Regions from separate parts of the Massilia sp. W12 genome, predicted to be linked through region 2. Evidence: predicted binding sites of a transcription regulator. Region 2 holds the regulator's gene; the other holds the start of a gene.

Region 1 (16,204 bases), 930 kb from region 2:
GACGCGCCAGTGCGCCCGGCAGCAAGTCTTGCATGACCTGCGCCGCCAGCGCGCGCAGATCGACGCGCTGCGGCGTGGCCGGCAGAGGCGACTCCAGACGCGCCAGCGCCAGTAATTGATTCACCAGATGCGCCGCCTGTTCTGAGCTTTTGGCCAGCTGCAGCAGAGAGCGCCGCACCTCCTCCGGCCTGTCGCGCGCATCATCGGCCAGCGCCAATTCGACTTGCATACGCATGCCGGCCAGCGGAGTTTTCATTTGATGGGCGGCATCCGCGATAAAGCGTTTTTGCTGTTGCACGGCAGCGTCGAGACGCAGCAGCATGTCATTCATGGCCTGCATCAATGGCGATATTTCTTCCGGCACATGCGATTCGCGCAAGGGGCGCAGATCGCCGGCGGCGCGCGCACGCATGCGTTGCTGCAAAGCGGTGAGCGGGGCCAGGCCGCGCGCCAGGGCAAACCAGACCAGAAACAAGAGCAGCGGCAAGACCAGGAATTGCGGCAAAATCACTCCGCGCACAATTTGATTCGCCAGCAGTGCGCGCTTATTCAAGGTTTCCGCCACTTGCAGCAAAGCAGCCTGGCCGGCGCCATCGTTTAACCAGAGGCTGGCGATGCGTACACTCTGTCCCTGATAGCGCGCATTACGCCAGCTCACGCGCGCGCTGTCCTTGGCCTCGGCGCCGGGCAGCGGCAAACCGGCGTCGCCTTGCTGCTGTTGGCGCCCTGGCAGCACCAATTGCAGATAACGTTGATCATGCTCATCCGCCAGATTTTGCCGCCGCAATAAATCAGGCGCGGCATGATAACCGGCGGCATCTGTCTGCAATTGCTGCGCCAGAGTGCGCAATTGCAATTCCTGAGCCTGATCAAAACTTTGATTGGCGATGGCGCGCGCCGCCAGCCAGGTCAGCGCAATCGACAAAGGCCATAACACCAGCAAGGGCGCCAACATCCAATCCAGAATTTCGCCAAACAGCGAAGGATGGGCATGCGCTTCGCGCCGGCTAGGACTCATGATGGCGTTCCGGCTTTTTCCAGACAGTAACCGAGACCGCGCACGGTGGCGATGCGCAAGCCGCCCGCCTCCAGCTTTTTACGCAGGCGATGCACATAGACTTCGATTGCATTGTGGCTGACTTCCTCATCCCAGGAACACAAGTGCTCGACCAGCTGTTCTTTCGAGACCAGGCGCGGACTGCGTTGCAAGAGAATTTCCAGCACGCCCAGTTCGCGCGCCGAAAGCTCCAGCGGAATATCATCAATACAGGCTTGGCGGCTGACTTTATCCCAACTGAGCCGGCCATGGCGCAATAACACCGGGCCGCCGCCGCCACGACGCGAGAGCGCCCGCACGCGCGCCTCCAGTTCAGACAACGCAAACGGTTTGGCCATGTAGTCATCGGCCCCCAGATCCAGGCCCTGCACCCTTTGCTCAACCGAATCGGCAGCCGTCAAAATCAAGACCGGCAGGCGCGAATTGCGCGCGCGCAGACGGCGCAAAACTTCCTGCCCGCTCATTTTCGGCAAGCCAAGATCCAGGATCAGCAGATCAAATTCGCCGGTGCTTAACGCCAGATCCGCCTGTGCGCCATCAGTCACGCAGTCTGTCGCGTGGCCAGAGTGGCGCAAGGCGCGCGTCAAGCCATCAGCCAGCACACTGTCATCTTCAGCAAGCAGGATACGCATCACATTTGGCGGCAAGGGAAGGAAGTTGCATTATAGGGCGCGCACAGTCGCATGCGGCGCGACGGCGGGCGAAAAAGATGCGAAAACGCTTGCCAATGAGGCTGTATTTTTATACAGTAGTCGCATACAGCAAGTTCGCACAGCAAAACACATAAGCCCCCGCGCTTGGCTACAATGCCGGTTTTGCCTGCGAACCCAGGCTGGAAATACTGCCCTGGCGCAGGTTTCCCCGCTCAACCCGTGCGCCCTCCGGCGCCAGAAAAGGACGATCATGGAAGATAAGAAATCCGCTGCTTTGGCCAGCATCGCTTCAGAAAAAAGCAAGGCGCTCGCCGCCGCCCTGGCGCAAATTGAAAAGCAATTCGGCAAAGGCGCCATCATGCGCATGGATTCCGGCGCCGTGGAAGACGAAATCCAGGTGGTCTCGACCGGTTCGCTCGGCCTGGATATCGCATTGGGCGTAGGCGGTTTGCCGCGTGGCCGCGTGGTGGAAATCTATGGCCCGGAATCATCCGGTAAAACCACGCTGACGCTGCAAGCGATTGCGCAAATGCAAAAACTGGGCGGCACCTGCGCCTTTATCGACGCCGAGCACGCATTGGATGTGCAGTATGCGCAAAAATTGGGCGTGAACCTGTCTGATTTGCTGGTGGCGCAACCCGATACCGGCGAACAAGCGCTGGAAATCACCGACTCCCTGGTGCGCTCCGGCAGCGTCGATCTGGTGGTGATTGACTCGGTGGCGGCGCTGACGCCGAAAGCCGAAATTGAAGGCGATATGGGCGACTCCCTGCCCGGTTTGCAAGCCCGCCTGATGTCGCAAGCGCTGCGCAAACTCACCAGCAGCATCAACCGCACCAATACCCTGGTGATCTTTATTAATCAGATCCGCATGAAGATCGGCGTGATGTTCGGCAGCCCCGAAACCACCACCGGCGGCAATGCGCTTAAATTCTATGCTTCCGTGCGACTGGATATCCGCCGCACCGGCTCCATCAAGTCCGGCGACGAAGTCATCGGCAGCGAAACCAAGATCAAAGTTGTGAAAAACAAAGTGGCGCCGCCCTTCAAAGAAGCCCACTTCGACATTCTGTACGGAGAAGGCACTTCGCGCGAAGGCGAGATTCTGGATCTGGGCGCCGACGCCAAGATTATTGAAAAATCCGGCTCCTGGTACAGCTATAACGGTGAGCGCATCGGCCAGGGTAAGGACAACGCCCGCATGTATTTGAAAGACCGTCCGCAACTGGCGCATGAAATTGAAAACAAGGTGCGCAATGCCTTGGGTGTGCGCGAGTTGCCGCCATATGTGGAACCGGCCACTCCAGTCGCTCCGCCCGCCAAAGAAGGCAAAGAAGGCAAGGGCGATGCAAAATTAAAAGCGGTCGAATAAGCGTATGAGCGGCCCGCAGGCTTTGTATTGCGGGCCGGGTTTGAGCCGGCATACGCACCTGGTTTGACTGCCACGCCCAGCCGCGCAGCGCTTCCTTCTGCCGTAAAAAAGAATGATGACAGACGATGACTTTCCTCCGGCGCCGCAAGCAAAGCGCAAGCGGCCAGGACTCAGCTTGAAAGCACGCGCCTTGCGGCTTCTCTCGATGCGCGAACACAGCCGCGTGGAATTGGCGCGCAAGCTGGAGCAGCATGTCGGCCCGGATGATGATTTGTCTGCTTTGCTGGATGCCTTGGAACAAGCGCAGTATCTATCGAACAGCCGTTTTTCCGAGTCCTTGGTCAAGCGCCGTTCGGCCCGTTATGGCAACAGCCGGATTCTGGCAGAGCTGCAAAGCCATGGCGTGCAAGGCGAAGATTTGCAGGAAATGAAAAGCAATCTGGCGCAAGATGAGCTGGACCGGGCGCAGCAATTGTGGCGCAGAAAGTTTGGCCAGGTGGCCGCTGATGCGCAGGAAAAAGCAAAGCAATTCCGCTTTTTCACGCAGCGTGGTTTTTCTGCAGCAGTGGTGCGCCAAGTCTTGAAAGGCGCGCCGGATGATGATCAGGATTGATCCAGCTTCATTTGTGTCAGTCGAGCAGAGGGGATGCGTTTGTGTGCTTGCTGCCGTAATCGGCAAGCACAGTTGAAAACCTGCTTCCAGCTGTATCACGCAGTGCAAGAAGAGAAATTATTTAATTCGCAGTATGTTGAAAAACTGCGCGCATTGCAGACTTCGCGCAGCTTTTCATGCACCAGTTTAAAAGCAGGTTTTTTCGGGATTTCCTGCTTTTTCCGGCAAGGTCCGCAGTGCACGGCAGACCTTGCCACTTTCCTCCAGCCTTCATCAATGGATATCCATAGGGTACAGGCGGCTTCACGCCGTTCGGCCATCTGCAATGTACCCTGGCGGCCTTGGCCGGGCCGCATGTCTGCTGCACTCATACAAGCCCCTTGGCACGGTGGGGGGGCTACTGCCTTCCCACTTGAGCATGGCCAAGCATCAAGCGCCACAATTGCCCGTCATGTGGATATTTATACAGTGCCGCAGCCAACTCCTGTTTTCTTCCCTGCAAGAACAAAGCATATTGCCAGCTGAGGCGGGCGTATTCTGCTGCCTGAGCGTTTTCATCTTTCAGCAAAGGAAGTGCATTTTTTTCAATTTCCTGAGGATTGCGCGCAGAGACAGCGGCCATCAGACGCAGCATTGCTTGCGTGTTAGCGGCATTTGTGCATGCAAGGCCTTGCAGGGTGTGGAGCGCGGGAGCCGCCTCATCCTTGGTGCTGAATGGCAGAAAATTTGCAGCAAAAATGGTGAGTTGCTTGGTCCAGAATTCTCGTGCAATAGAGTCCTGGCAGCGTTGCTTTTGAATTAAGTCTATGCGTAATCTATGCATCTCGGGTGTGTGCGTAGGCGGAGTTGTTTCGCCTTGGCTGGCCAGAAATTGCATCATCGTATGCGCGCTTTGTGCGTTGAGTCGGCTCATCAATGGTTGCGGCATTTGTCCATTCGAGGACTTCACTTGACCATGGAAATTGGCTCCTGGCATTGGCAGCATAGCTGTTTTTAATTGGGTGATTGTGGAATTGCTTTTTGTAAAGCGTGCACGGCTGGCTTGTTGATCCACGTATGGAAAAAAGTCTGAATTTGCTGGCACATTCTCCAGCAGGAAGTAAGGGTGTAATAATGATTTGCCGCCAAGTTCCTGCAAATGCAAGTCTGCGCTGCTCTGTATGCCTACTCTTGCAAAAGCTTGCTTTAAACCGTCATCAAGCAAATTAAATTCGCTGAGTGAGGGGATTTTGCCATCCGCTTGGGCCAATATAATCAGGTTGCCTGAATTGGATGCATATACCCGATAGTCCTGAAAATGTTTGCCCAGTGCAGTGAAAATCGATGAAACTGCAGCTGGAGAAACCTCATACAAGTGCAGCCATTGCACGAGTAAGCCGCGTGGTTGCAGGTGTTTTGTTATTCTTTGGTAGAATTCATCTGTAAATAAATTGGCTACACCGCTCACCCATGAGTCAGATGGTTCTGAAACGATGATGTCATACTTTTTTTGGTGTGAAGAGAAAAAACTCTTCGCGTCATCAATGTGAATTTTGCTGCGAGGATCAGTAAACAGTAATCGCGATGTCTCTCCAAAGAATTTAGCCCCTTTGACCATGGCGGATTCGATTTCAATCACATCAAGATTTTGCAACCGCTTGGAGTGCAATAAAATATTCGCGCTGGCGCCTGCACCTATGCCTATCACGGCGGCAGTCTTAGCATCAGGGTGTGCAACCAGGGGAAGTCCACCGAGCATCGTCATCGTATCTTCATCTCCAGTAGGAGACGCTTTGGGGTCTAAGGAGATGCTGGCATCAACTTTACCGTTTGTCGCGATTAACAGTTGTGTACCAACAGAAAAGACGGTTACGCTTGCAGTTTTGCCATCTTGGTGCATCAAGCTCTTTCGCGTATGCTCGAAATCAAGCACGCCACGACGGAATACACCCGAAGCCATATAGGAAGTGTCAAAAGGCGGAGCCAAGGTCAGCATCAGTACACCTGCCACACTCAAACCAACGGCCGCATTGCGCCATTTTTTATACTCAGTTTGCGACAGCAGGAAAAGCGCCAGCAGCAGATCAAGGCAGGCGCCGGTTATTACACTCAATTTCAAGCCAAGGTAGGGGAGCAGAACAAATGCAGCCAAAGCAACGCCCAGGATCGCACCAAGTGTGTTGAACGCATAGACTTTACTGATCGCGGTTTCTCCACCGCCATTTTTATAAAGCACATAGCTGATTAAAGGCAAGGTCATGCCGGCAAGAAATGTCACAGGCAGCATGAGTAATGATGCCTGCAGATAGGAGAAGAGGTTGTAGAGCAAATACCCGTTGTTATTGAATTTAATTGTGTTCAGAAAGAAGTGTGAGAACTCAAAACTGGTGTTGTACCAAAGCAGAGTCAGTAAAGCTAATAAGCCCATCCAAAGTTGTACAAGTCCCAAGGTAAAAATGGGATTTTGGAATCGGTCAATTCGTTTATTCAGCCACAATCCGCCCAAAGCCAAGCCGAGGATGAAACTGGATAGCATCAGCTCGAAAGAGTGTGTGGTTGAACCTAACACCATGGAAAGCATGCGAATCCAGCTGATTTCATAAATAAATGAAGATAAACCGGTGATTAATGCAATGATCAGCATAGGGCGCAGATGTTGGATCTTGCTGCTTGCGCTTTGCTCCTTTACGGCCTGTCTTAGCTGTAATTGCTTATTGATTGCAAACACCAGGAAAGCCAGGAGGAAGTTGATTAAGCCTGCAGTCAAGGTGGTTCCAGGTAAACCCACCAGCTTTACGAGTACAAAGCCAGCCACCAAAACCCCTGCAACTGCACCAATACTGTTACTGAAATAAAGCATGGAAATTGATGCGCCAGGGGTGTTTGGGTAGGCGCGCAGGATACCTGCAGATATCAATGGAAAGGTTGCGCCCAGTAAAAGTGTTTGTGGCAAAATCAAACAAGACGCCAAGAGCCAGCGCAATGTTTCAATCAGCCAAGGTGATTCAATTCCAGGTAAAACGCTGTTAAGCAGAAAATTACTCGTGGTTTGAAACATGAAATGGAATGACAGGCCGAAACATCCAATGATAAGCTCGATAAACACATAGGTCATCAATGGATTTTTGATTCGTTTTAAAGCGTACCCGCTCAGCCAGGCGCCGAGCGCCATTCCGCCCATAAAAAGAGCAAGCACCAAGGTTTGAGCGTAGGCGGCATGTCCTAAGAACAACTTGAGGTAGTTGCTCCAAACTGATTCGTAAATCAAGCCCGAAAAACCGGAAAGCGCGAATAGTGCGAACAGGACAGTACGCCAATACTTCGGGTTGTCTGTCTCCAATGGCGGGGCGGGAGGAGAATCAACTGAATTCGGGCTGTGGCTCATTGCGTCGCTCACTAAGAATGATGGATGGTCGCCAGTAGGGCGTGAGCTGTGCAGTGTAGCATCCAGGAAAGAGGGAACTGCGTTCAGTGTTGTATTCATGTGCATGGTTTTTTTGAAAATATTTCCCTTTGATTTCCTCCACCCAATTGTCAACCTTGATCCTCCCGGAATCGCGGTCTGCAGTCGCATGTGCTAAAATGGCAAACCAGTGCAACAGCTTTATTGCGCGCCGCCCTGACGATGGCGCGCAGAATCCGGGAATCTGTTTTGGAACTGCAGACTAAGATCAGGGCGCACAGTGGCCGACAAAAAGCGGACATGAAGCCATTTACAGCAACAATATTCAGGCAGATGGCTGCTTTGCAGCTGTCGGCTTTGCCTTCAGTTTCGGCACGCATACGTTGCCGAACTGTCACAGTTCGCGCCTTTTTCCATCATTTCATATACGCGATTAACGCCTTTACTGCACGCTTGCGCACTGATGCGCACATGTTGGAATGCATTCTGATGATGCAATCCGTGCTCTTAAGAGAAGTGCGTGGAAATCTGTTTGGCCTGTGCACGGGGGCGTGCTGTTTTGACAGCATCGGGGGAAATCGGCGTAAGTGAGAAGCGTTATGTCAGCAGAGGAGAGGCTCAGTTTGGCGCCTCACTTGGCTATTGGCTGATAAACGGGCGATAAGGAACGCAGCAAGAAGCAATGTTCAATTTCAAAAAGTGAAGGAAAGATCGCATGAAGATCCATGAGTATCAAGGCAAAGAAATCTTGCGCAAATTCGGGGTGACTGTGCCGCGCGGCATTGCCTGTTTGTCGCTGGACGAAGTGGCCGCAGCTGCGCAGCAACTTGGCGGCCCGGTCTGGGTGGTCAAGGCCCAGATTCACGCCGGTGGCCGTGGCAAGGGCGGTGGCGTGAAAGTGGCCAAATCTCTGGAGCAAGTGCAAGAGTACGCGCAGCAGATCATGGGGATGCAACTGATTACCCATCAAACCGGAGCGCAGGGGCAAAAAGTGCGCCGCCTGTTGATCGAAGAAGGCGCAGACATTAAGAAAGAACTGTATGTCAGCATGGTCACCGATCGTGTCAGCCAGCGCGTGGTTTTGATGGCGTCCAGCGAAGGCGGGATGGACATTGAAGAAGTGGCGGAAAAGCATCCTGAACTGATTCACAAACTGGCGATTGATCCAGGCCAGGGCTTGCAAGACGCGGATGCGGCGGATATCGCGCGCAAAATCGGTGTGCCTGACGCCTCCGTGGCGGATGCGGTGCAACAGTTCAAAGGTCTGTACCAGGCTTTCATGGAAACTGACGCATCACTGGCGGAAATCAACCCGATGATTTTGACCGGCGCAGGCCAAGTGATTGCTCTGGACGCCAAATTCAATTTTGATTCCAATGCGCTGTTCCGTCATCCTGAAATCGTTGCTTATCGCGACTTGGATGAAGAAGACCCTGCGGAAATTGAAGCTTCCCGTTTTGATCTGGCTTACATTTCGCTGGATGGCAATATCGGCTGTCTGGTGAACGGCGCCGGGCTGGCCATGGCGACCATGGATACTATCAAGCTGTTTGGCGGCGAACCGGCCAACTTCCTCGATGTGGGCGGCGGCGCCACCACCGAGAAAGTGACGGAAGCGTTCAAGATCATGCTGAAGAATCCGGGCTTGAAGGCGATTCTGGTGAATATTTTCGGCGGCATTATGCGTTGCGATGTGATTGCGGAGGGCGTGATAGCCGCATCCCGCGCCGTTTCTCTGAATGTGCCGCTGGTAGTGCGCATGAAGGGCACCAATGAAGATCTGGGCAAGAAGATGTTGGCTGACTCCGGTCTGCCCATCATCGCCGCTGACACCATGGAAGAAGCTGCGCAAAAAGTGGTGGCTGCCGCTAACGGCCAGGCCTGAGAACGGAATAAGGAAATACCATGTCTATCCTGATCAATAAAGATACCAAAGTCATTACCCAGGGCATTACCGGCAAGACCGGGCAATTCCACACCCGTATGTGCCGCGACTATGCGAACGGGAAAAATTGTTTCGTAGCCGGTGTGAATCCGAAAAAAGCCGGCGAGGATTTTGAAGGCATTCCGATTTACGCCAATGTGCAGCAAGCCAAAGAAGCGACCGGCGCCAATGTTTCCGTGATCTATGTGCCGCCGGCTGGCGCTGCGGATGCGATTTGGGAAGCTGTGCAGGCTGAGCTGGATCTGGTGGTTTGCATCACCGAAGGCATTCCTGTGCGCGATATGATGATGGTCAAAGACAAAATGGCCAAGGCCGGCAGCAAAACCTTGCTGCTCGGGCCGAATTGTCCGGGTTTGATTACTCCGGATGAAATCAAGATTGGCATCATGCCTGGCCATATCCACAAAAAGGGCCGCATTGGCGTGGTGTCGCGTTCCGGCACGCTGACCTATGAGGCGGTGGCGCAGCTGACCGCTTTGGGCTTGGGGCAGTCCAGCGCAGTCGGGATTGGCGGCGATCCGATCAATGGTTTGAAGCACATCGACGTGATGCGCATGTTCAATGAAGATCCGGATACCGATGCTGTGATCATGATTGGTGAAATTGGCGGCCCGGATGAAGCCAATGCATCCTACTGGATCCGCGATAATATGAAAAAACCGGTGGTTGGCTTTATCGCCGGCGTCACCGCGCCTCCTGGTAAGCGCATGGGGCATGCCGGCGCCTTGATTTCCGGCGGCGCTGACACAGCGCAAGCCAAATTGGAAATTATGGAAGCATGCGGCATCACGGTTACCCGCAATCCGTCTGAAATGGGACGCCTGTTGAAAGCTGCGCTGGGTTGATCATCTGCTTGGCAGACTGGTGACATTGCACCAGTTCTGTCACGTCCAGCCAGCAATTTTGCACAAAAAACTGCCGCTGCAGGCAGCTTTTGTTTATGATGGGGGAGCGCAAGCTCCCCCATTTATTTTGTATTTGCCCATATGTAATGACGTGTAATGGAAGTGGATGATCAAGCTGATAAAGATGCGGCAACAGCTATTTCCGGCTGAACTGAACGCGAAGGCGCACCCAGATGAGTAAGCTTGAATTTTATGCAATCACCGACCCCGGCATGGTGCGTTCGCACAATGAAGATAATATTGCCGTGCAATATCTGCCGGATGGCAGCGCTGGGCTGGTGATTTTGGCCGATGGCATGGGCGGACATAATGCCGGCGAGGTCGCCAGTGCGATTGCAGTTTCTGTGTTGATGGAAGCGGTTGGCAATCAACTGGGACAGCTATTGTCGATTCCCTGGCCGGATGCGGCGCCGCTATTGCGGCAGCGCCTGGTTGATGGCGTTCGGCTGGCCAATCTGGCAATTTTCAGCGCCGCCAGTGAGCGGCCGGAATGCTATGGCATGGGCACCACGCTGACCCTTGCCTTGTTCCATCATAATATGGTGACTATCGTGCATGTCGGCGATTCGCGCGCTTATCGCTTGCGGACGGGAAGTTTGCAGCAGCTGACGAGCGATCACTCAGTTCTGCAAGAGCAGATCGATGCAGGCGTGATCTCTGCGGAAGAGGCGCATTTTTCGATGAATAAAAACGTCATCACACGCGCCTTGGGCGTGGAGCCGGATGTGCTGGTGGATGTGTATGAGACGGCGAGTGTGGTTGGCGATGTGTATTTATTATGTTCCGACGGATTGTCTGATATGTTGCTGCCGCTTGAAATCAGGGATGATTTACTGCAAAACGCAGATGATCCGCAAGCGTTGTGCCAGATGTTGGTCGATCATGCAAATGCGACCGGCGGGCGGGATAATATCTCGGTGGCGCTGGTTTGCCAGGCGGAAGGCGCGGTGCAGGATCCAGGCAATGGGCATGTCGAGCGCTGGGTATGCTGAGTAAAGGCTTGATAGGGGTTAGCATGGCCAAAATCATCATTTCACATAATGGTGCAGTGTTGCAGGAAGTGACGATCAACAAAGAAAAATTGAAGATCGGCCGGCATCCGAAAAATGACGTGGTGATTGATAACCGCGCCATCAGCGCAGAGCATGCGCAGATTCTCAGCGGCCCCAAAGATGTGATCCTGGAAGATTTGAACAGCACCAATGGCACACTGGTTAATGGGCAGCCTATCAAGCGCCATTTTCTGCAAGATCGTGATGTGATTGAGTTGGCCAAATACAGAATTGAGTATTTTTCTGAAAGCAAGCCGCAAGCCAAGCCTTTGGCCCAAGCTGCGATGGTGAAGGTGCTCAATGGCGCCAACGCAGGCCGGGTGCTGATTCTGAATAAGCAATTGACAACATTGGGGCGTCCAGGTCAAGTGGCGGCGATCACCAGATCCGCGCATCAATACTTGTTGGCGCACATTGAAGGTGATAAAAATTTATTTCTTAACGGAAATCATGTTGGTCGTGAGGCCAAGCCGCTGCAAAATGGCGATCTGATCATGTTTGCCGGAACTGAAATGGCTTTTATTTGGGCATGAGTTTTCCTGATGGCGTTAGGATTGCATATTTGCATATTTGCATATTTTATGTGCATTAAATGTTCCCTCAATGCAATTTTTAGCCTGATTTTTGCCAATTTTTGGCCTTTCTGACAAAAAATGTCAATCAAGCCGGATCTTGGCGACAAAAAACGGCAGAAAAATGCCTTGTCCTGAAAAAATCCTCATCAAAATCCTGGAAAAAGAGCTGGCACGCCATTTGCTATAGCTAAGGTGTGACAAATACTGTTTCACACCTAACCCAAGGAGAAAAAAATGAAATCCATCAAAGCTATCCAACGCGCATCCCAAAAAGGCTTCACCCTGATCGAATTGATGATCGTGGTTGCCATTATCGGTATCCTGGCTGCAGTTGCTCTGCCTGCATATCAAGACTACACCATCAAAGCTAAGCTGGGTAATGCGCTGGGCTCGGTTGCAGCCATTAAAACTGCAGTCGGTGTGTGCGCCCAAGAAAATGGGAACGTCTTAGACAACTGTGACGGTGGCTCTAGCGGTGTTCCGACCTTTACCGCAACTAAAGAAGTGGCCAGCGCAACCACCACTGATGGCAAGATTGTTATGACTTTGGGCACTGGTATCGGTAAGGGCGTGGATGGCAAGGAAATCACATTGGCCCCGACTCTGCCGGCTGATGGCGGCAGCTCGATCGACTGGAAGACCACCACTACTATTGCTGACAACGCTGCTGCAATCGCTATGCTGACCAAGAACAACAAATAATCCTGATGGATGATGTTGTGAATGACAAAAAAGACCGCTTCGGCGGTCTTTTTTGTAGGAAGAGCGGCAAGTAGTGGTATTGGCAGGGAGTGGATCATGGTCAAACGATATCAAGCTGCATCAGGCTTTACCCTCATTGAGTTAATGATTGTGGTCGCGATCATCGGGGTCTTAGCGGCAGTTGCCATTCCGGCCTATCAGGACTATGTCATGAAGGCAAAAGTTGCAAATGCTATCAGTTCTGTAGCATCTCTTAAAAACGCAATCGCACTTTGCTCTCATGAACATGGCAATATTTTAACAGGATGTGATGCTGGGACTAATGGTATTGGCGTATTCACACCTACCAGGGAAGCCAGTGCTGCAACTATTAAAAATGGTGTGATTGAGCTGACATTAGCTGCCGATATTGGCTTGCACATCGGCGGTAAAAAAATAACAATGATGCCTACAGTAAGTGATAACAGTACAGCAATGATTTGGCGCAATACGACAGATATAGTCGAGAGCGAAAACCCTGCAGTGTATTTGCAAATCACGAAAAACAACAATTAAGAGTTTTGGCTGGATAATTTGTGGTAATGTTCAAACTGATCGGGCTTGGCTTGAGAGAAGTTAACGCCGCTCAGCTTGTTTGAGTCTGTTGCTCCAGATCCAGTGGGGTTTATTGAATTTTGATGCGCTATCGCTGAGATGAGGGATTTACCTTTGCAAAATTCTTTTAAATCGAATGTGGTTTTGCATCATTCAAATTTCCAATCGCCAGATTTTCCACCCTGTTTTTCCAAGACACGTATATTTCCCATCACCATTTTTTTATCAGCCGCTTTGCACATATCGTAGATTGTCAACAGGGCGATTTGCACGGCGGTCAATGCTTCCATCTCAACCCCGGTTTTGCCTGTGGTTTCGGCGCGCGCCTCACAGCGGATCAGCGACTGTGTATGATCCAGGCTGAATTCCAGCGCTACGCGGGTTAAGGCCAAGGGGTGGCAGAGCGGGATCAAGTCCGCTGTGCGTTTAGCGGCCATAATCCCGGCGATGCGTGCAATTCCGAGCACGTCCCCTTTCGCGGCATTGCCTTGCGCCACCAATTGCAGCGTTTCAGCCTGCATCCTGATCTCGCCGGCAGCCAGGGCGATGCGGCGGGAATCTGATTTGGCGCCAATATCCACCATATGGGCTTGTCCTGCGGCATCAAAATGGGTCAGCGGAGAGGTCGGCTCGCTCATCGTAAAATCCTGTTGCAAATGTAAACCTGAGGAAAAATCGGGCAGGGGGTTATCATAACATCGTCTGCATACTGAAAATGGACTGTGATGATGGCCAATGCTGTGAAAAAAATCTGCGCGGGTTTCTTATTGTCAGCCGGAATCACCGCGCCCGCTATTCTGGCGCAGGCAGGCAGCGGCGCCAATCTGCCTGAATTGGGCGTATCCGGCAGGCAGGATTTATCGCCACAGGCGGAGCGGCGCTTGGGCGAGGAAGTGATGCGCGATATCCGGCGTGACCGCGACTATCTGGAAGATGCGCCCTTGCTGGAATATCTGAATCGCTTCGGCAATGATTTGCTGACAGTGCGGCCTGATGCGCGCGGGGAAGCCGGGTTTGATTTCTTCTTCTTTGGCGTGCGCGATCCGATGTTGAATGCGTTTGCTTTGCCGGGCGGTTTTATCGGCGTGCATTCCGGCCTCTTGCTGGCTGCGCAAAATGAATCGGAATTGGCCTCCGTTCTGTCACATGAAATCGGGCATGTGGCGCAACGCCATATTGCGCGTATGCTGGGACAACAAAAACAGGATGCCTTGATTCCTCTGGCGGCGATGGTGTTGGCGGTGTTGGCGGCGCGCAGCAATCCGGATGCGTCGCTTGGCATTATGGCTGGTGGCGAGACCCTGGCTTTGCAACGGCAAATGAGTTTTTCGCGCGATGCCGAACGCGAAGCCGACCGCCTCGGTTTTCAGCTATTGCAGGAAGCCGGTTTTGACACCTCCGGCATGGTGGCTTTTTTCAAGCGCATGCAAAACGCCACCCGCGCCTATACCGATAACACGCCGGCGTATATGCGCAGCCATCCGCTGACCACCGAGCGGATCGCAGATATTGAAGCGCGCAACCGCGAGTTGCGCTACCGGCAAAGAGCCGACAGTCTGGAATTTCATCTGATCCGCGCGCGTGCGCGCATACTGCAAGACGATACCAATAGCGGTTGGGATCAGGCGCGCATCGTTTTTCAATCCCAGTTGGAAACCCAAAGCCGTCAGCAGAGCGCCGCAGGGCATTATGGTTTAGCCTTGATTGCGCTGCGACAGGGACAGTATGTGCAGGCTGGCAAAGCGCTGCGTCTGGCCCAGCAGGCTTCGCAAGCGGCGGAAGAAGCTGCTTTGGGACGTAAGCTGGGACAGTATCAACATCCTGTGCTGGCGCATCTGGCGAACGAATTGGCAATGGCGCAGGCGCAGGATGAAGCCGGCTTGCGGCAAGCGATTATTCTGACGCAGACAGCACATCAGCAATTTCCCTTTTCACGCGGCTTGGCGCTGCAATACGCGCAAGCGTTGCGGCATGCCGGCAAGCTGGATACGGCCGTGCTGTTTTTGCGCGATCAGATCCAATTGTATCGGCAAGAGCCGGTGCTGCACGAGCAATTGGCGGCGACCTATGCGCGCCAGGGCAAGCTTGCTTTGCAGCATATGTCCCTGGGCGAGTCATACGCCTTACGCGGCAGTCTGCAGGCGGCGATTGAGCAAATGGAATTGGCGCGCCGCGCCGGCGATGGCAATTTCTATGATCATGCGCTGATTGATGCGCGTCTGCGCCAATTTCAGGCGGATTTGAGAGAGCAGAATAAAGAACGCAGCTTGCGCGGGGAAAAAGGCGCGCAGGCGCAGCCATCAGCGCTGGAGCAGGCGCGCCGGCATCAACATTGATCCGCTTGCGGCGTACGGCAAAAGCCAAAGTGCGCCGCAATATCCGCTTGCGGCAGGCGCTGCAAGCGGCACGCGCCGCTTCCTCCTTCCCACAGAAGCGACATATCCAATACCGGCAGAGCAGGGTGTTCGGCTGTCAGCAGGGCGAGCCAGTCTGCCTCATCCACTTCATGCCCATGCAAACGGCAGGCGGCGAATAATTGCGGCAAATCACGGTCGTCGCACCAAGCCAGGCGGCCAGCGGATTGCACCAGCAGATTGCCTTCCGGGGTCAGCCAAATCGTTTCGGCTGCGCCCCATGCCTGTCCCGTATGGTCATGCCATCCTTGCGGCGTGCAATGCAAAATATATGGTGCGGCAGGCAGATTCACATACACCCGTTGCGGGCCGTTTTGAAAATACCAGCGCCCCTGCGCATCGCTTAAATAATTGCGATTAATGAATGCTTGTAAAGACGGGTGACGGATCACATCGCCTGCGCTGCCGGCAGCTTGGGCGGCGGCGTCGCGCATACGCCATTGGCCGCGCGCATCCAGTAACAGCCAGCCATAGCAGTGCGGCACATTCGGCCATTTGGCCATTGCCTGCAGCACAATCTCATCCATTCACATGTCCCTTTAAAAAAGCCAATACGCGTTGTGGCAGCCAGTCCAGACGCCCGGGCGGCGCGCCGCAGGCAAAACCGACATGCCCGCCTTGCGCGGGATATTCCAGCAACACGCTGGCGGCGGCTTGCGTCGGCAAAAAACAGCCGGGCAGGAAAGGATCATTGCGTGCGTTTAACACCAGGGTGGGGACAGTGATATCGCCCAAAATATGACGCGCGCTGGCGCGATGCCAATAATCATCGGTGTCGCGATAGCCATGCAAGGGTGCGGTCACCACATTATCGAATTCATATAGATTTTTCGCCGCCAATAATTGCTCGCGCGCGAACAGGCCGGGGAATTGTTCCAGCTTGCGCAGGCATTTCGGCTTGAGGGTGCGTAAAAAAGTTTTGGTGTAAATCAGATTCACG
Region 2 (16,204 bases):
GACCTCGATTCCCAAAGGGGTGCGCATTACCCACCGCAATCTGATGCATCAGCTCGACTTGAACGCCGATCTGCTGGGGATTGAAGAGGATTCGCGCCTGGCGATGTGGGTGCCGCAATACCACGATCTGGGTTTGATCAGCGGCATTACCGCCGTTTTGCGCGGGCGCGGTTGCCTGTGGTTTATGTCGCCGCTGGCGTTTTTAAAGCGTCCCGCCGCCTGGTTTGATATGTTGCACAATGTGCGCGCCACGCATACCGCCTCGCCCAATTTCGGCTATGAGCTGGCGGTGCGCAAAACCACCCCGGAGCAGCGTAAAAACTGGGACTTGCGCAGCCTGAAAGTCTTCATGAATGCGGCAGAACCCATCGTGCCGGAAAGCATGGATAACTTTATGCGCGAATTTGCCGCCAGCAAGCTCGATGCGGCGGCCTTTTGTCCGGCTTATGGCCTGGCCGAACACGCGGTCGGCGTCACGATTTATGGGCGGGGACGCATCAGAATCGACCGCGCCACCCTGGTCGAGCGGCGCTATGCGCGGATTGATGATGCGCATGGCGAGCTGGAACTGTTTGCGTGTGGCAGCCCGCGCGCCGATGTCAAACTCGCCATCGTCGCGCACGGAGAGAATCAAGCTTTGCCCGAACGCAATGCCGGCGAAATCTGGGTGCAATCGGATAGCGTGGCGGATGGTTATGAAGGACAGCCGGAACTCAGCCGCGAATTTTTCCAAGCCCAATTGCAAGGCCATACTGGCTACTGGCTGCGCACCGGCGATATCGGCTTCATGCATGAAGGCCAGCTCTACATCACCGGACGGTTAAAAGACCTGGTCATCATCCGTGGCCGCAATATGCACCCGGAAGATATCGAAGAATCGGTGCGGCGCTGTCATCCCGGCATTCGCGCCGGGGGGGTGGTCGCATTTGCTGTGCCAGGGCAGGGCACAGAAGACTTGGTGTTGTTAGCTGAAGTCAATGACCCCGAACATGATAATCTGGATGAGATTTTGCAGACGCTGAAATACCGCATCGGCGAAGTCTGGCAATTGCAAGCCACGGTCGGCCTGGTAGCCCCGAAAACCTTGCGTAAAACCACCAGCGGCAAAATCCAGCGCGCCGCCAACCGGCAAGCTTATCTGGGCCAGCAATTTGAGTTGCTGCAAGTCAATCAAGTGCGTCTGGCCGACTCGCACCTGGCCTTGGCCGATCTGGATGTGCGCGCCACCTTGCGCGACTTGCCGTTGGAAGATCGCTTAGGCTGGATGGTGGAATTTGTGCGCCAGCATGCGCAAAGCAAGATGAGCGGCGACTTATCAGGCTTTGGCGCGCGTGACTTTTTGCCAGACGCCGGGCTGGATTCGGTGGCGGCGGCGGAAATTTTAATGTCGCTGGAAGAGCGCTTGCAAGCCGGCTTGAATAACAGCCTGTTTGTGCAACATCCCACCCTGGGCGGCGCAGCGGCGCGCATATTAGAGAGCTTGCAAATCGAATTCATGGGTGAAGAAGCGCCGATTGAAGCCGAAACGGCGATGGATTTCCGCCCCGCGCACCGCTCCATGGCTCCGGCCTCCACCCGCGTCGCCATGGTTGGCGGCGGCGTTGGCGCGCTGGTGGCGGCGCTGGAGATGGCGCGCTGCGGCTACCGCGACATCACCATCTTTGAAGCCGACAGCGAAGTCGGCGGCAAAGTCCTGACCCACACCACCGCCGATGGCGAACACATCGAGCTGGGGCAAAACGTCATGACCGATACCTATGATCTGATTATGGAATTGGCGCATGAATTGGGCTGTCCAGTGGAGAATATGGAATCGGTATTGCGCTTTTGGGACGAGGAATATGGTTTTGAAGAGCCGCCATTGCGCCGCACCGCGCGCCCCTGGTTCCAAAACTTTTTGAAAGCCGGACGCCTGCAGGCCAATCTGCGCCTGCCATTCCCCAGCATGATTGACCCTGCGCACGATATCAGCATGCTCGACTTCATGAAAACGCAACGCCTGCGCAGCCCGCACCCCATGTATTACATTGATTGGAATGCCATGGGTTACGGCTTGGATCACAGCATTTCTGCGGCTTACACCCTGGCTTATTTTGATGTGATTGGTTTGCTCGGCAATATTTGCTATTTCAAAGACGGCAATCGCAGCCTGTGGCGCAAGCTGGCGCAACATCTGGAGCAGGATTGGGGCGTGAAAATCCTGCGCAATACCCGGGTGGAGCAAGTGCGCGGCGGCGCGGCGCATGCCGAGCTGCGCGTGCAAGGCGAGTGGCGCGAGTTTGATGAAATCCTGCTTGATTTGCCGCCGGATCAATTGCAAGGCGTGTTGCATCCTGATGAGGCATTTGCGCCATATCTTGATCGCTTCCAATACTTTGGCTATGTGGTGTATGGCTTCCGCGCCACCGGCTTGCTGCAGGAAGGCATGGTGGTTTATCCGCACCATATGAGCAGCCTGGGTAAAACCTTGTTATTGCAATCCTGCCATCAACACAAGGGTTGGTATATTGCCTGCATGTTCAGTGCAGATGCGGGCGGCGCCAATCTGCAATGGCTGGATGAAGCCGCTATGCGTGAGGAGTTGCGCGCGCAAGTGCAGCGCATGGGCGGGGAAATCACCGAGTTTGGCGTGTACAGGCACTGGACGTATTTCCCGCATTTGCGCGAAAACGTGGTGAACACGATGCGTGAAATTGAGGGCTTGCAAGGGCAGCGTCATCTGTGGGCGACCGGTTCCTGGCTTTCCTTTGAAACCATCGAGCACGTCGCGCGCCATGCACGGCATTTGGTGCGCACTTGCTTTGATCCTTCGTTTGCGATGCAGGATTAGGGGCTTGTGAAGGCTGGAATCGTCTGATTCAAGCAAGTCCGCAAATCACGGGCTTGCTTTGAATCAGACCGCTGCGCCATGGCGCCAACTTGATGCGGGCGCGGCACTTATGCAAAACGCGGCTTTTCTGCCGCGTTTTGCATTAATGCCAGCTTCGCAATAAACCCACCGCCAAGCCTTCCAGCGCAAATTCTTCACTGTCAGCCGCGACCCGGATCGGTTTGAAATCCGGGTTTTCCGGCAGCAGTTCAATCACATTGCCGCTGCGCTGATAGCGCTTGACCGTGACTTCTTCGCCGATGCGCGCCACCACGATCTGACCGTTGCGTGCGCTGTCCACTTTTTTCACCGCCAGCAAATCGCCTTCCAGAATGCCGATATCCTTCATCGATAAGCCGCGCACCTTCAGTAAATAATCCGGCTTGGCGGAAAACAGCGAAGGATCGACATTGAAAGTGGTTTCCACATGTTCCTGCGCCAGAATCGGCGCGCCTGCCGCGACCCGGCCCACCAGCGGCAGCGCCAGCAGATGCGGCGCCGCTAAGGCGGCCACAGGGAGGGCAGGGGAGGATGGCGCGCTTCTGGCGCTGTGTTCTTTGATGGTGTCGGAAATGGCGGCCGGGCCGGTGCCGGGCAGAACGCCCATATTGCGCAGGCGGATGCCGCGTGAGGTGCCGGGGGCGATGTCGATCGCGCCTTTGCGCGCCAGCGCTTGTAAATGTTCTTCCGCCGCATTGGCGGAACGGAAGCCCAATTCCGCCGCGATTTCCGCGCGTGTCGGCGGAAAGCCGGTGTTTTCAATCGCCTGCCGGATCAAATCCAGGATTTGCTGTTGGCGTGCTGTCAGTTTTAACATATTCTTTCCCCAGTGAGATGGCTGCGCGGCGCAAACCGCACTTGCCGGACGCGCTTGACTGCATCGCATCCAACGCCCCGTCATTGCACACAGCGGCCCGGCGCTGCCATTGGCGGCAGACAGCCGGGATGCGCTTTGCTGTGCATATAAACAGTCTGTATTTTTGTACAGCTTGAATGCAAAATGCAAGCAGAATCTGCGCAAATCCACTAAAAATTGCTGCAGTACAGCGCATGATCGCGAGAAACAGCCCGCCGCCGCAGATTTTCCAGGCCGAAAATGCGTATAAGCCTTGTCAAGCCGGATCTGATCCGGTATAGTCTCGGGCTTTTCTTCCCACACCCGCGTTGACGCCGGGGTGGGCGTTTCCTCAAACTGTCCATAAGGAGTTTGCATGCGTCATTATGAAATCGTATTTATCGTACACCCCGATCAAAGCGAGCAAGTGCCCGCCATGATCGAGCGTTACAAGTCCACCGTCACCAGCCGCAGCGGCGTGATCCACCGCGTGGAAGATTGGGGCCGCCGTCAACTGGCTTACCCGATCCAAAAACTGCCGAAAGCGCACTATATCTGCATGAACATCGAGTGCGACCATGACACCCTGGTCGAACTGGAAACCGCGTTCAAGTTCAATGACGCCGTGCTGCGTCACCTCACCGTGAAGATGAAAAAAGCCGAAACCGCACCGTCGCCGATGATGAAATCGGTGCAGCGCGATGACGCTAAAAGCCATCGTAACGAAGCACAGGCAGCCTGACTTTAATTCGCAGTGAACCGTTTTTCCCTGCAAGCCGCGATTATCGAGCGCGAAGCAATGCGTTATACGCCGGCCGGCATCCCGATTGTGAATGCGACGCTGTTTCACAGCGGCGCGCAAATCGAAGCCGGGATTGAGCGCAGAGTCGAAATCGAAGTGACTTGTCAGGCGGTCGGCGCACTGGCGCAAAGACTGGCGGATTTGTCAATGGAGCGCAGTTATCTGTTTCACGGCTTCATGGCGAAAAAGCACCGCCAGGGTAAAAGTCTGGTCATGCATATCATGGACATCGCCTGAATCTTCAGGCACAGCAAAGACACAGGAGCCTCATCATGGCATTCGGTAAGAAGTTTGACAAAAACAAGATGAAGTTGAAGGAAAAGCGCAAACAGCAAAATCCGCTGTTCAAGCGTAAGAAGTTCTGCCGCTTTACTGCGGCGCATGTGGAATCGGTGGACTACAAAGACATCGACACCCTGAAGGACTTCATCCAGGAAAACGGCAAAATCATGCCGGCCCGCCTGACCGGCACCAAGGCGCTGTATCAGCGTCAGGTTGACACCGCGATCAAACGCGCCCGTTATCTGGCCTTGCTGCCGTACACCGACCTGCATACGGCGTAATTTCAAGGCATCCTGGAGAAAAACATGCAAATCATTTTGTTGGAAAAAGTCATTAATCTGGGCAATCTGGGCGATGTGGTGCGCGTCAAAGATGGTTACGCGCGCAACTTCCTGATCCCGCAGAAGAAAGCCCGCCGTGCGACTGAAGCCGCCGTGGCTGAATTTGAAGCCCGCCGCGCTGAGCTGGAAAAAGCCGCCGCCGCTACGCTGGCTGCTGCACAAGAGCAAGGCAATAAACTGTCCGGTCTGACCGTGCAAATCACGCAGAAAGCCGGCGTGGATGGCCGTCTGTTCGGTTCTGTCACCAACCACGACATCGCTGACGCACTGTCCAAGCAGGGTTTCCCGCTGGCCAAGGCGCAAGTGCGTATGCCGAATGGCCCGCTGAAAGTGGTGGGCGATCACGGCGTGTCGGTTGCTTTGCATACCGACGTGGTGGTTGATGTCACCGTGTCTGTGTTGGGCGAGCACGCTTAATCGCAGGCGCTACGGCGCATGAAAAATGCCGGGTTTTCGCACCCGGCATTTTTTTGTCCAAACGCAGGCGTTCATACCTGATGATTGTGACAAGAGTGTGACATTTCCCTCTAATTTTTTGATTCCTGCAGGTAACATATGTTAAGCCGCACAGGGAAACAGGTATAATGCGCGCCATGAACGCCGCCGCAGATCCGCAAATCGAAGCCTTGCGCATCCCACCCCATTCAATTGAAGCCGAGCAATCGGTGCTGGGTGGTTTGCTGCTGGATAATGCCGCCTGGGATCGGATTGCCGATTTTATCCGGGCGGAAGACTTTTACCGTTACGATCATCGCGTCATTTTCGAGACGCTGGTGAAACTGATCAACGCCAGCAAACCGGCTGACGTGATCACCGTCTATGAAGCCTTGACCACACTGGGCAAGGCGGATGAAGTGGGCGGCCTGGCTTATCTGAACGCACTCTCGCAAAACACCCCGTCTGCCGCCAACATCCGGCGCTATGCCGAAATCGTGCGCGATCGCGGCATCTTGCGCAAACTGGTCACGGTGGCCGATGAAATCGCCTCCAATGCCTTGAATCCGCAAGGCAAGGAAGTCAAGCAGATGCTGGACGAGGCTGAATCCAAGATTTTCGCCATCGCCGAAGAAGGCTCGCGCGGGGCCAAGGGCTTTGTCGCGATTCAACCACTGTTGACCCAGGTGGTGGAGCGCATTGATGAGCTGTACAACCGCGACAGCAGCAGTGAAATCACCGGCGTGCCGACCGGCTTTATCGATCTCGACCGCATGACCTCGGGTTTGCAGGCCGGCGATCTGGTGATTGTGGCGGGGCGTCCTTCCATGGGTAAGACCGCGTTTTCGATCAATATCGGTGAAAACGTGGCGATTGATTCCGGTTTGCCGGTGGCGGTGTTTTCCATGGAAATGGGCGGCGCCCAGCTTGCCATGCGTATGCTGGGTTCGGTCGGCAAGCTCGATCAAGGCCGTTTGCGCACAGGTAAATTGGTTGATGAAGACTGGCCGCGTTTGACCTACGCGATTCAAAAGATGAATGAGTGCCAGTTTTACATTGATGAAACGCCGGCCTTGAATCCGATTGAATTGCGGGCCCGTTCGCGCCGCCTCTCGCGCCAATGCGGCAAACTCGGTTTGATCATCGTTGACTATTTGCAGTTGATGACCGTCAGTTCGCCGGGGGATAATCGCGCGGCGGAAATTTCTGAAATTTCGCGCGGCTTGAAAGGGCTGGCGAAAGAATTGCATTGTCCAGTGATTGCGCTGTCGCAGCTCAACCGCTCATTGGAACAACGTCCGAACAAACGCCCGGTCATGTCCGACTTGCGTGAATCGGGCGCTATTGAGCAGGATGCGGACGTGATCCTGTTCATTTACCGCGACCAGGTGTATAACCCGGATTCGCCGGACAAGGGCACTGCCGAAATCATCATCGGCAAGCAACGGAATGGCCCGATTGGCGCAGTGCGGCTGGCCTTTTTGGGTGAATTCACCAAGTTTGATAATTATGCCGGGCCGAATGCGGTGTTCGACAACGAATAAGCCCGGCGGATAACGATTACCGGACCCATCCTTCTTTGAATGCGCAGCATGCGCTAACTTTCTGAGAGAAAAACATGTTTGGACGATTAATGCCCACCGAGGGCAAGTTTTTTGACCTGTTCAATCAACACGCTGAATTTTGCTTGAAGGGCGCACAGGAAATGCTGTCCCTGATGCGCAACTTTGATGATCTCGATATCCGTGTGCACGCGATCGAGCAAATCGAACAGCAAGCCGACAAGGTGACCACCGAAACCATCGAGCTGCTGCACAAAACTTTCATCACCCCCTTGGACCGTGAAGACATCCACAAACTGATCACGCGCATGGATGACATTCTGGATTTGATGGAAGACGCGGCGCAAACCATTTCTCTGTACGACATCAAAGCAATCACGCCGGAAGCGGTGCGCCTGTCCGAGCTGTGCCTGGAATGCGTGCAAAAAGTGCAGGGCGCGGTGCGTTTGATCCAGGATTTGGATAATGCGCGCGAAATCATGAAGATTTGCGAAGAAATCGACGGCCTCGAATCCAAGGCCGACCATGTGATGCGCGCCGCCATGTCCAAGCTGTTCCGCGATGAGCCGGACGTGAAAAACCTGATCAAGCTCAAAGCGATCTATGAAATTCTGGAAACGGTGACAGACCGCTGCGAAGACGTGGCCAAGATCATCGAAGGCATCGTGCTGGAAAACGCATAAACCGCGAAGAGATATCCCATGCAAACTCTGCAAATCAGCATTTATGTGCTGGGCGGCCTGATTCTCTTAGCGCTGCTGTTTGACTTCATGAATGGTTTCCACGATGCGGCGAATGCCATCGCCACCGTGGTTTCGACCGGCGTGTTAAAGCCGCAGCAGGCGGTGGCGCTGGCGGCGTTTTTCAATTTCATCGCGATTGCGGTGTTTCATTTGAAAGTCGCCAGCACCATCGGCAAGGGCACGATTGAGCCTTCGGTGGTGGATCATTATGTGATATTCGGCGCCCTGGTCGGGGCGATCACCTGGAATGTGGTGACCTGGTATTACGGCATCCCGTCTTCCTCCTCGCATGCGCTGATCGGCGGCCTGGTCGGTGCGGCGGTGGCCAAATCCGGCACCGACGCGCTGATCTCCGGCGGCCTGATCAAAACCATCAGCTTTATTGTGCTGTCGCCGATGCTGGGCTTTATCTTCGGTTCGCTGATGATGGTGCTGGTGGCCTGGCTATGTGTGCGCACCTCGCCGCGCAGGGTCGATAAATGGTTCCGCCGTCTGCAGCTGGTCTCGGCCTCGCTCTACAGTCTGGGACATGGCGGCAATGACGCGCAAAAAACCATGGGCATTATCTGGATGCTCTTGATTTTCGCCGGCGTCTCGACCAGCGCAGATAAAGCGCCGCCGACGTGGGTGATTGTCAGCTGCTACGCGGCGATCGGCCTGGGCACCTTGTTTGGCGGCTGGCGCATTGTCAAAACCATGGGACAGAAAATCACCAAGCTCAAACCGGTCGGCGGCTTCTGCGCCGAAACCGGCGGCGCGATTACCCTGTTCCTGGCCACCGCCTTGGGGATTCCGGTTTCCACCACCCACACCATCACCGGCGCAATTGTCGGCGTGGGTTCCTCGCAAAAAGCCAGCGCGGTGCGCTGGGGCGTGGCAGGGAATATTGTGTGGGCCTGGATTTTCACCATTCCGGCTTCAGCCTTCGTGGCGGCGATTTTCTGGTGGATTGGCACCAAGCTGTTCTGATCCGCTTCAAGCGTATGCCAAGCAGCCTGCAAGCGGCGCAATCCGCTTGCAGGCTGTTTTACTTTCAGCCAAGCGCCGGCTGAGAAACCTGACTTGCCGCCAGCAAGCGTATGGCCGCACGCCATGAGTTGGACGGGACAGATTGCGCGCGGAACGTTTTCTGCGCTTGTGCTTCAAAGCCAATCCAGCTTTCTTTTTCCGGATTTTTCATGAAACGCCACCTGCTCGCCCTTGCCTTGAGTCTTACTTTCTCTCCACTGCCAGCGCTGGCGCAGCCGGCGGCCATAGCGCCAGCGCTCGCGCCAGCCGTATCGGCTGCACAAACCTTGCAGCAGCTTGGCGATGCGTATTACGAAGCCCTGGTGCGCTGGGATCCGGTGATGGCGACCCAGTTTGGCGACAACCGCCATGATCATTTGCTGCCATCCCTGGCGCCTGCCGCCCGCGAGCGCTGGTTCAAAGATTTGCGCGCCATGCAGGCGCAATTGCAAACCATCCCGCTGCGCGATTTATCCGCTGAAGACAAGCTCACGCACACGCTGCTGCAGCATGAATTGCAAAGCGCGCTGGCCCTGGCGCCGTTTCCGGAACATCTGATGCCCTTGGTGCAGATGGATGCCATGCCGGTAACGATTGCCGGCTTTGGCAGCGGCGACGCATCGCAACCTTTAAAAACGCTGGCGCACTATGAGGCGTATCTGCAGCGCGTGCGCGGCCTGTCCGGCTGGATTGCACAAGCCATGGCGAATATGCGCGAAGGTATGCGCCGTAATGTCGTTTCGCACCAGGCCCTGATCACATCGCTGCTGCCGCAAATCGAGACCCTGGCCAAAGCGACTCTGGACAATAGTGATTTCAGTGCGCCTTTGCGCCGTTTCCCGGCGGATTTTTCAGACGCGGATAAAACCCGCCTGCGCAGCGCGTATCAAACCGAGATCAGGCAAAACCTGTTGCCGGCCTTGCGCCGTCTGCACACTTTTTTGCGCGATGAATATCTGCCCAAAGCGCGCCGCCAAGCCGGCTGGCACAGTCTGCCACAGGGACGGGCCTGGTATGCCGCACTGGTGAAAAACCAAACTAACACGGATCTGGACTATGCGCAGATCCATCAACTCGGCTTGCAGGAAGTGGCGCGCATCCAGGGCGAATTGCGCAAGCTTGGGGCCAAACTGGGCTATTCCGGCGAGCCGGCCGGTTTGTTTGTCTATTTGGATCAGCAAGCCGGCAGCAAACCGTTCAAGACTGAGCAAGAAGTGCTGGCCGGCTATCAGGCGATTTTGCAAAAAGTCGAACCGGAACTCACCAAATTATTCCTGAGCCGTCCCAAGGCAGGGTTGCAAATCCAGGCCGAGCCGGAACTCTCGCGCGCCACCGCATCCGACCATTACACCGGGCCGGCGGATGATGGTTCGCGCCCCGGCATTTTCTGGGCCGTGATCAATGATCCGGCCGAATACCGGGTGCTGGGCATGCATTCTCTGTTTTTACATGAGGGCTTGCCCGGCCACCATTTCCAGATCGCGCGCCAGGCTGAAATGCAAGCGCCGCGTTTTCGCAAGTTTGGCGGCAGCAACGCCTATATCGAAGGCTGGGCTTTGTATGCCGAAACGCTGGGGCATGAAATGGGTTTATATGCCGATCCTGTCGCCTACGCCGGGCATTTGCGTATGGATCTGGTGCGCGCGGTGCGCCTGGTGGTGGATACCGGCTTGCATGGCAAGGGTTGGAGCCGTGAGCAAACCATAGACTATCTGATGAAAACCCAGGGCAGCAGCGCAAGCGGCGCGGCGCGCTCGACTGAGCGCTACATGGCGTGGCCGGGACAGGCGCTGAGTTATAAGATGGGCGCGTTGAAAATCATGGAATTGCGCCGCCAGGCCGGGCAGAAGCTGGGCGCGCGTTTCAGTCTGGCGCAATTTCATGAAGTGGTGTTGCGTGATGGCGCGTTGCCGCTGAATGTATTGCAGCAGCAAGTTGACGCCTGGATGCAAAGTGAATTACAGCGCGCCGCCAACTGAGTGTGCGCCAAGCCGCTGTTGCCGATTTTATTCCTGCGAAAGCTAAGCGGCGCCGTTTTGTTCAGCGGCGCCGGTGTTTTAAAACGGCATTATTGCGCGCCGAAACGGGTCAAGCCCAATAAGCCTTGCGGATCGAGCATGCTTTGGATTTTCCCCGCCAGCTGTTTTGCGTTTTGGCTGACGTAGCGCTGATAGTACTGCTGATTGTAGGGGCCAACCCCATGTTCAGCGGAAAAGCTGCCGCCAAACTCATACACCACCAGGTCATACAGCGCGGTGCGGATCTGCTCCACAATCGCGGCATCGTAAGCGACAGCGGCATCTGCCGGCCAGGCCAGATTGAAATGGCAGCCGCCATCGGCCCAGTGGCCGAAATCAAACGCTTTGATGTATGGGAAGCGTTGTGCCAGCAAATCCAGCGCGCGCGCGCGGAAAGCGGGCAGGGCGCTGCGCACCATGGCGATATCAAAGGCAATCAACTTGCCTTCATGGCGGATGGATTCCGAAATCGCATGACGGATGCGCCACAAATCCTTGCCGCGTCCGACCACTGCATTTTGCACCGCGTCGCCAAACAGATTTTCCAGCGCATTCATCAACAGGGTTTCGACCTCGATGCCGCTGGCCGGATCGGAAGTCGAAGTCAACTCAATCAAGACCGCATATTCCGGCAGCGCTTCCGGCGCAAAAGGATTGCCAAGATCAGGAATATGCCGCGCTACCGCCTGCATCGCAGCGCCGGACATGCCTTCAAACGCACTCAAAAATTCGCCGCAATCACGCTCCAGCACACGCAAAATTTCCAGCACCGCATCCTGGTCGCGCGGAATCACCAGCGCGGTCGCGCTCTGGCGCGGCAGGCGGTGCACTTGCAGCACGGCGCGCGTGATCACGCCATAGGCGCCGGAAGAGCCGACAAATAATTGCTTCAAATCCGGCCCGGTATTGTTTTTGCGCAAGCCGGCCAGTAAATCCAATTCCGCGCCCGGCGGATCAAGTAAGACTGCGCGCAAACCGAGCAGATTGTGGCGCACATCGCCATATTTGATCAGGCGCGCGCCGCCGGTATTGGCGGCGATCATGCCGCCGATGCTGGGATTGGCCCCCAGGTCGATCGGGAAGCACAGGCCATGCGGCTCCAGCGCATCGTTCAAATCTTGCAAGCTGACGCCGGCGTCAACCGTGACTGAGCGGTTATCCAGATCAATCTCGATATGCGATTTCAGGCGTTCCAGGGACAGCACAGCAATCCGCCCGGAAGCGTCTGGAGTGGCGGCGGCCACCAGGCCGGTATTCGCGCCCTGCAGCACCAGCGGCATGCTGTGCTGCGCGCAGATGGCGGCGATTTGCTGCACCTGCTCATGGCTGTCCGGGCGCAATACCGCCAAGGTGCGGCCCTGGCCATAACGCGCGCCGGTGACATAGCGCGCACAATCTTCTGCGCTGCTCAGGATGCCGCGTTCGCCCAGCACCGCCGCCAATTGCGCCAAGACTTGTTCTTGCATCCTGTTCTCCTTGCCTGATTACGATGCGTTAGCCGTCATTTTAAAGATGCCGGTGGCGTTGCCAGCGTCAAAACCCAGGTCCAGCTTGCCATCGGCTTGCGTATCGCGGGTGATGAATTCATAGAAAGAACCCGGCACTTCACGCGTCACGATATGGCCTTGCGCATCGATGAATTCACGTTTCACGGTATCGGCCTTGAACGCGGTCTGACGGATGCGGCCAGATGCCGATACTTCCACATTCGGCTTCATCGGGCGGCCCATCGCCTTTTGTTCTTCCGCCAGCGCAAACACATCTGCAACGCGGTCGGTGGCATGGTTGAATTGATTGCCTTCGGTGGCGATCCAGGCCATTTCCGCCGATTCCTTCAATAATACTTCGTAGTCGGCCAGTGCGGGGGCGCTGTGCTGACGCGCAAAACAGGACACCAGCACCGGCAGCAATTGATGCGCCTGCTCTAAGCTGATGAAGCCATCGCGCTCCAATTCATTCAGCTGCGAGACGGCAGCCGGGGTCAGCGGATCGATCGAGGTGGACAGCACGCGCTCGACGGTTTGCTGGAATTCTTTGGAAAAACGCTCCGGGTGCAATTCCGAAACAAAGAACTGGGAAATTTGTTCCGGGTCGTCGATGTGGGCGTAGGAGCGGCCAGTCATGCCCAGACGATCCAGCGGGAACACGCCATTCAGACGGAAACCGAGCGGCTTCAAAATACGGGTGAAGGCGGCTTCGCCCGGCGGCAATTGGCCGATGCCAAACCAGCGCACGGTGCGCAGGGCGCCGTGGTCAAACATCACCTTACCGCCGCGCGCCGCCACATCCAGGGTGTAAGCGCGGCCAGTCGGCACGCGCGCCAAAATGCCATCAAACAGCACCATATTCATTGCCTGCGCCAGTTCGGCGCGCGAGACGCGGCCATCCGCGCAAACATCCAGACTGGTCGGCATATGCATCAATTGCAACAAGTCTTGTGCAGCTTGTGCGCCGATTTGACGGGTGACTAAGGCTTGAATATTTGCGTTCATCTTGGCTCCTGCTGAGTTCGTTAGTCTGTATGCTGTGTGCTGCATCTGATAGACATATTCTGAAGCGCATGCAAAAATTGCACAAACGAAATAAATTCAGGATTTAGTGAGTTTTTGGAATGACTAGACGAAAAATCCCCAGTTTCACCGCTTTGCAGATTTTTGAAGCCTGCGCCCGCAGTGAAAGCTTCACGCGTGCGGCGGATGAAATGGCTTTGACCCAGAGCGCAGTCTGTCGTCAAGTGGCCAACTTAGAAGAATTTCTCGGTTTTGCGCTGTTTGCCCGCGTCAAAAAACGCGTTGTTTTGACCGAGGCCGGGCGCGAATATGCGGCGCGCATTTCGATACATCTTGAGAAAATCGAACGTGACACGCTGGAATTGATGGGCAACCATGGCGGCGGCGCGCTTGAGCTGGCGGTGATTCCCACCTTTGCCACGCAATGGCTGATACCGCGCCTGGCCGGGTTCAAGCGCGAACATCCTGAGATCCAGGTCAATCTGTCATCCAATACCGGCGCTTTTTTATTTGCCGACAGCCGTTTTCATGCCGCCATCCATTCCGGCAAAGCGCCCTGGCCCGGCGCGCAGGGCGACTGGCTGCTGGAGGAAGATGCTGCGGTGCCTTTGTGCAGTCCGGCGCTGCTGCGCGAATGTCTGGGCAAAACCCAGGGCATTGTGGTGGAAGATATGATGCGCCTGCCGTTGTTGCATTTACAAAGCCGGGCGGAAGATTGGCGTCACTGGTTTGAGTTGCACGGCAGTCCGCATGATGTGGAAGCCATGGCCGGGGCCAAACATGAATTATTTTCCATGCTGATCGAAGCCGCCAGCGCCGGTTTGGGCGCAGCGCTGGCGCCGAAATATATGGCGCACCGGCAATTGGCCTTAGGCAGCCTGTTGCAGATTATGCCGCACAGTCTGCCGGGGCAAACTGGCTATTGGCTGGCTTATCCGCCGGAGCGCGCCAGCCATCCGGCCTTCAGCGCATTTCGCGCCTGGCTGTTGACGCAGGCCAAAATGCATCAGGCGGCGATGCAAACGCCGCCTGCCGCTGCACAGAATTAAGCGCGGCGCCGGCGCGCCAGTGCGCCCAGCGCAAACAGACCGGCGCCCAGCATGGCCCAGGTTTGCGCTTCCGGCACGGCGGCGATGTGGTTGAATTGCCCGACAAAGTTGTAATCCGCACCATCGCCGCCCTGGAATGAGTTGGCTTCCATATCCGTCAGCGCTGGCGGCAGCAGCGGGATACGCTGATTTTGAATCACATTCGTATCATGCCAGCGCATAATGAGCGCCATCCCGGTCGGGAAGCGCGCATCGTTCAAGCCAAAAGTCAGGCCGTCAATCAGCGGCGCATCCGGCCCTTTGCCCGGGGCAATTTGATTGTCGCGCAGATAAAAGAAACCGCCCCGGTTGGACTGATAGTTCAGCTGGCCGCTGAAATTGGCTCCGATCCGGTAGCTGATGCGCAGTGCGGATGGATCCAGGGTGTAACGATTGTTGTTTGTGCTCAGTACTGCAGCATCGCTGTCAAACGACCAGCGCACATTGAACGTATCGCCGCTTTGGAATTCGGTATAGCCGGTGACATCGGAAATGCGGCCACTGGCTTCCCAGGTGACGAGCGCGGCATGGGCGGAAAAAGCGGCTGGCAAAAGCGCCAGCGCGGCGAACACGGCTGTTTTTTTGTGCATGATTGTCTCTTTATGAAGGCGGTTGAAATGAGGGACGCGCTGTCAGACAGCCGCCACAGTCTAACCCAAAAAAGGATATATCTTAAATACTTTTTGTTATAAATTTGCGATTGAATGGTAGTGTGTTGTCTGTGGGATATTTATCGCGCCGGATACTTGCTGCGGCGCCGCCTTGCGGAAAAGTGCGGGCGCGCGGCAGCGCAGTGGCTGCCAGCGCACAGCTTATTTAATACACACCGCCCGCACTTGTTTGATATCTGTAATCCCGGACAGGATTTTTTCAATCCCATCCATTTTCAGGGTCAGCATGCCGTCCTCCAGCGCGGCGGCGAGCAGTTGCGCCACCCGCGCATGGGTTTGCAGCAGGGCTTTGACACGGTCCGTGCCCAACATCAATTCATGCAAGCCGACCCGTCCCTTATAACCGCCATTGCATTGCTCGCAGCCGGTCGCGCGATACAGGGTGAATTTCCCATCTTTGGCGTAACGCTCGCGCCAGCCATCCAGCACAGTGGCGCGCGCCGCTTCGGCGTCGGCGATAAAGGGTGAGGTGTTCATCAATTCCGTGCAATATTCATCCATCAATTGCTGCATTTCCAACTCATCCGGCTGATAAGCTTTTTTGCAATTGCCGCATAAACGCTTGGCCAGACGCTGCGCCAGAATGCCTAACAGCGCATCGGCAAAGTTAAATGGATCCATCCCCATGTCGAGCAAACGCACAATCGACTCCGGCGCGCTGTTGGTGTGCAGGGTGGCGAACACCAGATGGCCGGTGAGCGAGGCTTCAATCCCCATCGACACGGTTTCCTTGTCGCGCATTTCGCCAACCATGATCACGTCCGGGTCGGCGCGCAAAAAGGCCCGCATCACAGTGGCGAAATCCAGCCCGGCCTTGCGATTGACTTGCACCTGGCGCAGACCTTTTTGCGTGATTTCCACCGGATCTTCCGCAGTCCAGATCTTGGTGTCGGGCGTATTTAAATAATTCAGCACCGAGTGCAGGGTGGTGGTTTTACCGGAGCCGGTCGGCCCGCACACGAAAAACAGGCCATACGGTTTTTCAATCGTCGCTTTCAGGCGCGTCAGATTAAACGGCAGCACCCCGAGTTTATCGAGCG

Evidence for each region. Region 2 encodes LexA, which represses DNA repair genes until DNA is damaged. Its sites were predicted from a motif close to ACTGTATNNNNATACAGT; they were not measured.
Region 1: the regulator LexA is predicted to act here: its motif matches at 1,790-1,807, upstream of recA (recombinase RecA).

The regions. Positions count from the first base shown of each region.
Region 1 covers NZ_CP147776.1:3,886,206-3,902,409, reverse strand. Annotated here, with positions in the region: gene V8J88_RS15700 (ATP-binding protein) at 1-1,018, opposite strand, end outside; gene V8J88_RS15695 (response regulator transcription factor) at 1,015-1,689, opposite strand; gene recA (recombinase RecA) at 1,961-3,082, shown strand; gene recX (recombination regulator RecX) at 3,198-3,695, shown strand; gene V8J88_RS15680 (hypothetical protein) at 3,791-4,066, opposite strand; gene V8J88_RS15675 (fused MFS/spermidine synthase) at 4,093-7,158, opposite strand; gene sucC (ADP-forming succinate--CoA ligase subunit beta) at 7,793-8,962, shown strand; gene sucD (succinate--CoA ligase subunit alpha) at 8,983-9,867, shown strand; gene V8J88_RS15660 (Stp1/IreP family PP2C-type Ser/Thr phosphatase) at 10,101-10,919, shown strand; gene V8J88_RS15655 (FHA domain-containing protein) at 10,943-11,512, shown strand; gene V8J88_RS15650 (pilin) at 11,789-12,256, shown strand; gene V8J88_RS15645 (pilin) at 12,278-12,811, shown strand; gene moaC (cyclic pyranopterin monophosphate synthase MoaC) at 13,000-13,488, opposite strand; gene V8J88_RS15635 (M48 family metalloprotease) at 13,576-15,186, shown strand; gene V8J88_RS15630 (DUF2946 family protein) at 15,177-15,791, opposite strand; gene V8J88_RS15625 (alpha/beta fold hydrolase) at 15,784-16,204, opposite strand, start outside.
Region 2 covers NZ_CP147776.1:2,957,742-2,973,945, reverse strand. Annotated here, with positions in the region: gene V8J88_RS11870 (AMP-binding protein) at 1-2,830, shown strand, start outside; gene lexA (transcriptional repressor LexA) at 2,973-3,686, opposite strand; gene rpsF (30S ribosomal protein S6) at 4,081-4,446, shown strand; gene priB (primosomal replication protein N) at 4,459-4,743, shown strand; gene rpsR (30S ribosomal protein S18) at 4,779-5,069, shown strand; gene rplI (50S ribosomal protein L9) at 5,094-5,546, shown strand; gene V8J88_RS11840 (replicative DNA helicase) at 5,723-7,108, shown strand; gene V8J88_RS11835 (DUF47 domain-containing protein) at 7,183-7,809, shown strand; gene V8J88_RS11830 (inorganic phosphate transporter) at 7,828-8,838, shown strand; gene V8J88_RS11825 (DUF885 domain-containing protein) at 9,048-10,856, shown strand; gene V8J88_RS11820 (FAD-binding oxidoreductase) at 10,946-12,361, opposite strand; gene V8J88_RS11815 (DUF1338 domain-containing protein) at 12,380-13,387, opposite strand; gene V8J88_RS11810 (LysR substrate-binding domain-containing protein) at 13,507-14,454, shown strand; gene V8J88_RS11805 (hypothetical protein) at 14,451-15,083, opposite strand; gene V8J88_RS11800 (GspE/PulE family protein) at 15,306-16,204, opposite strand, start outside.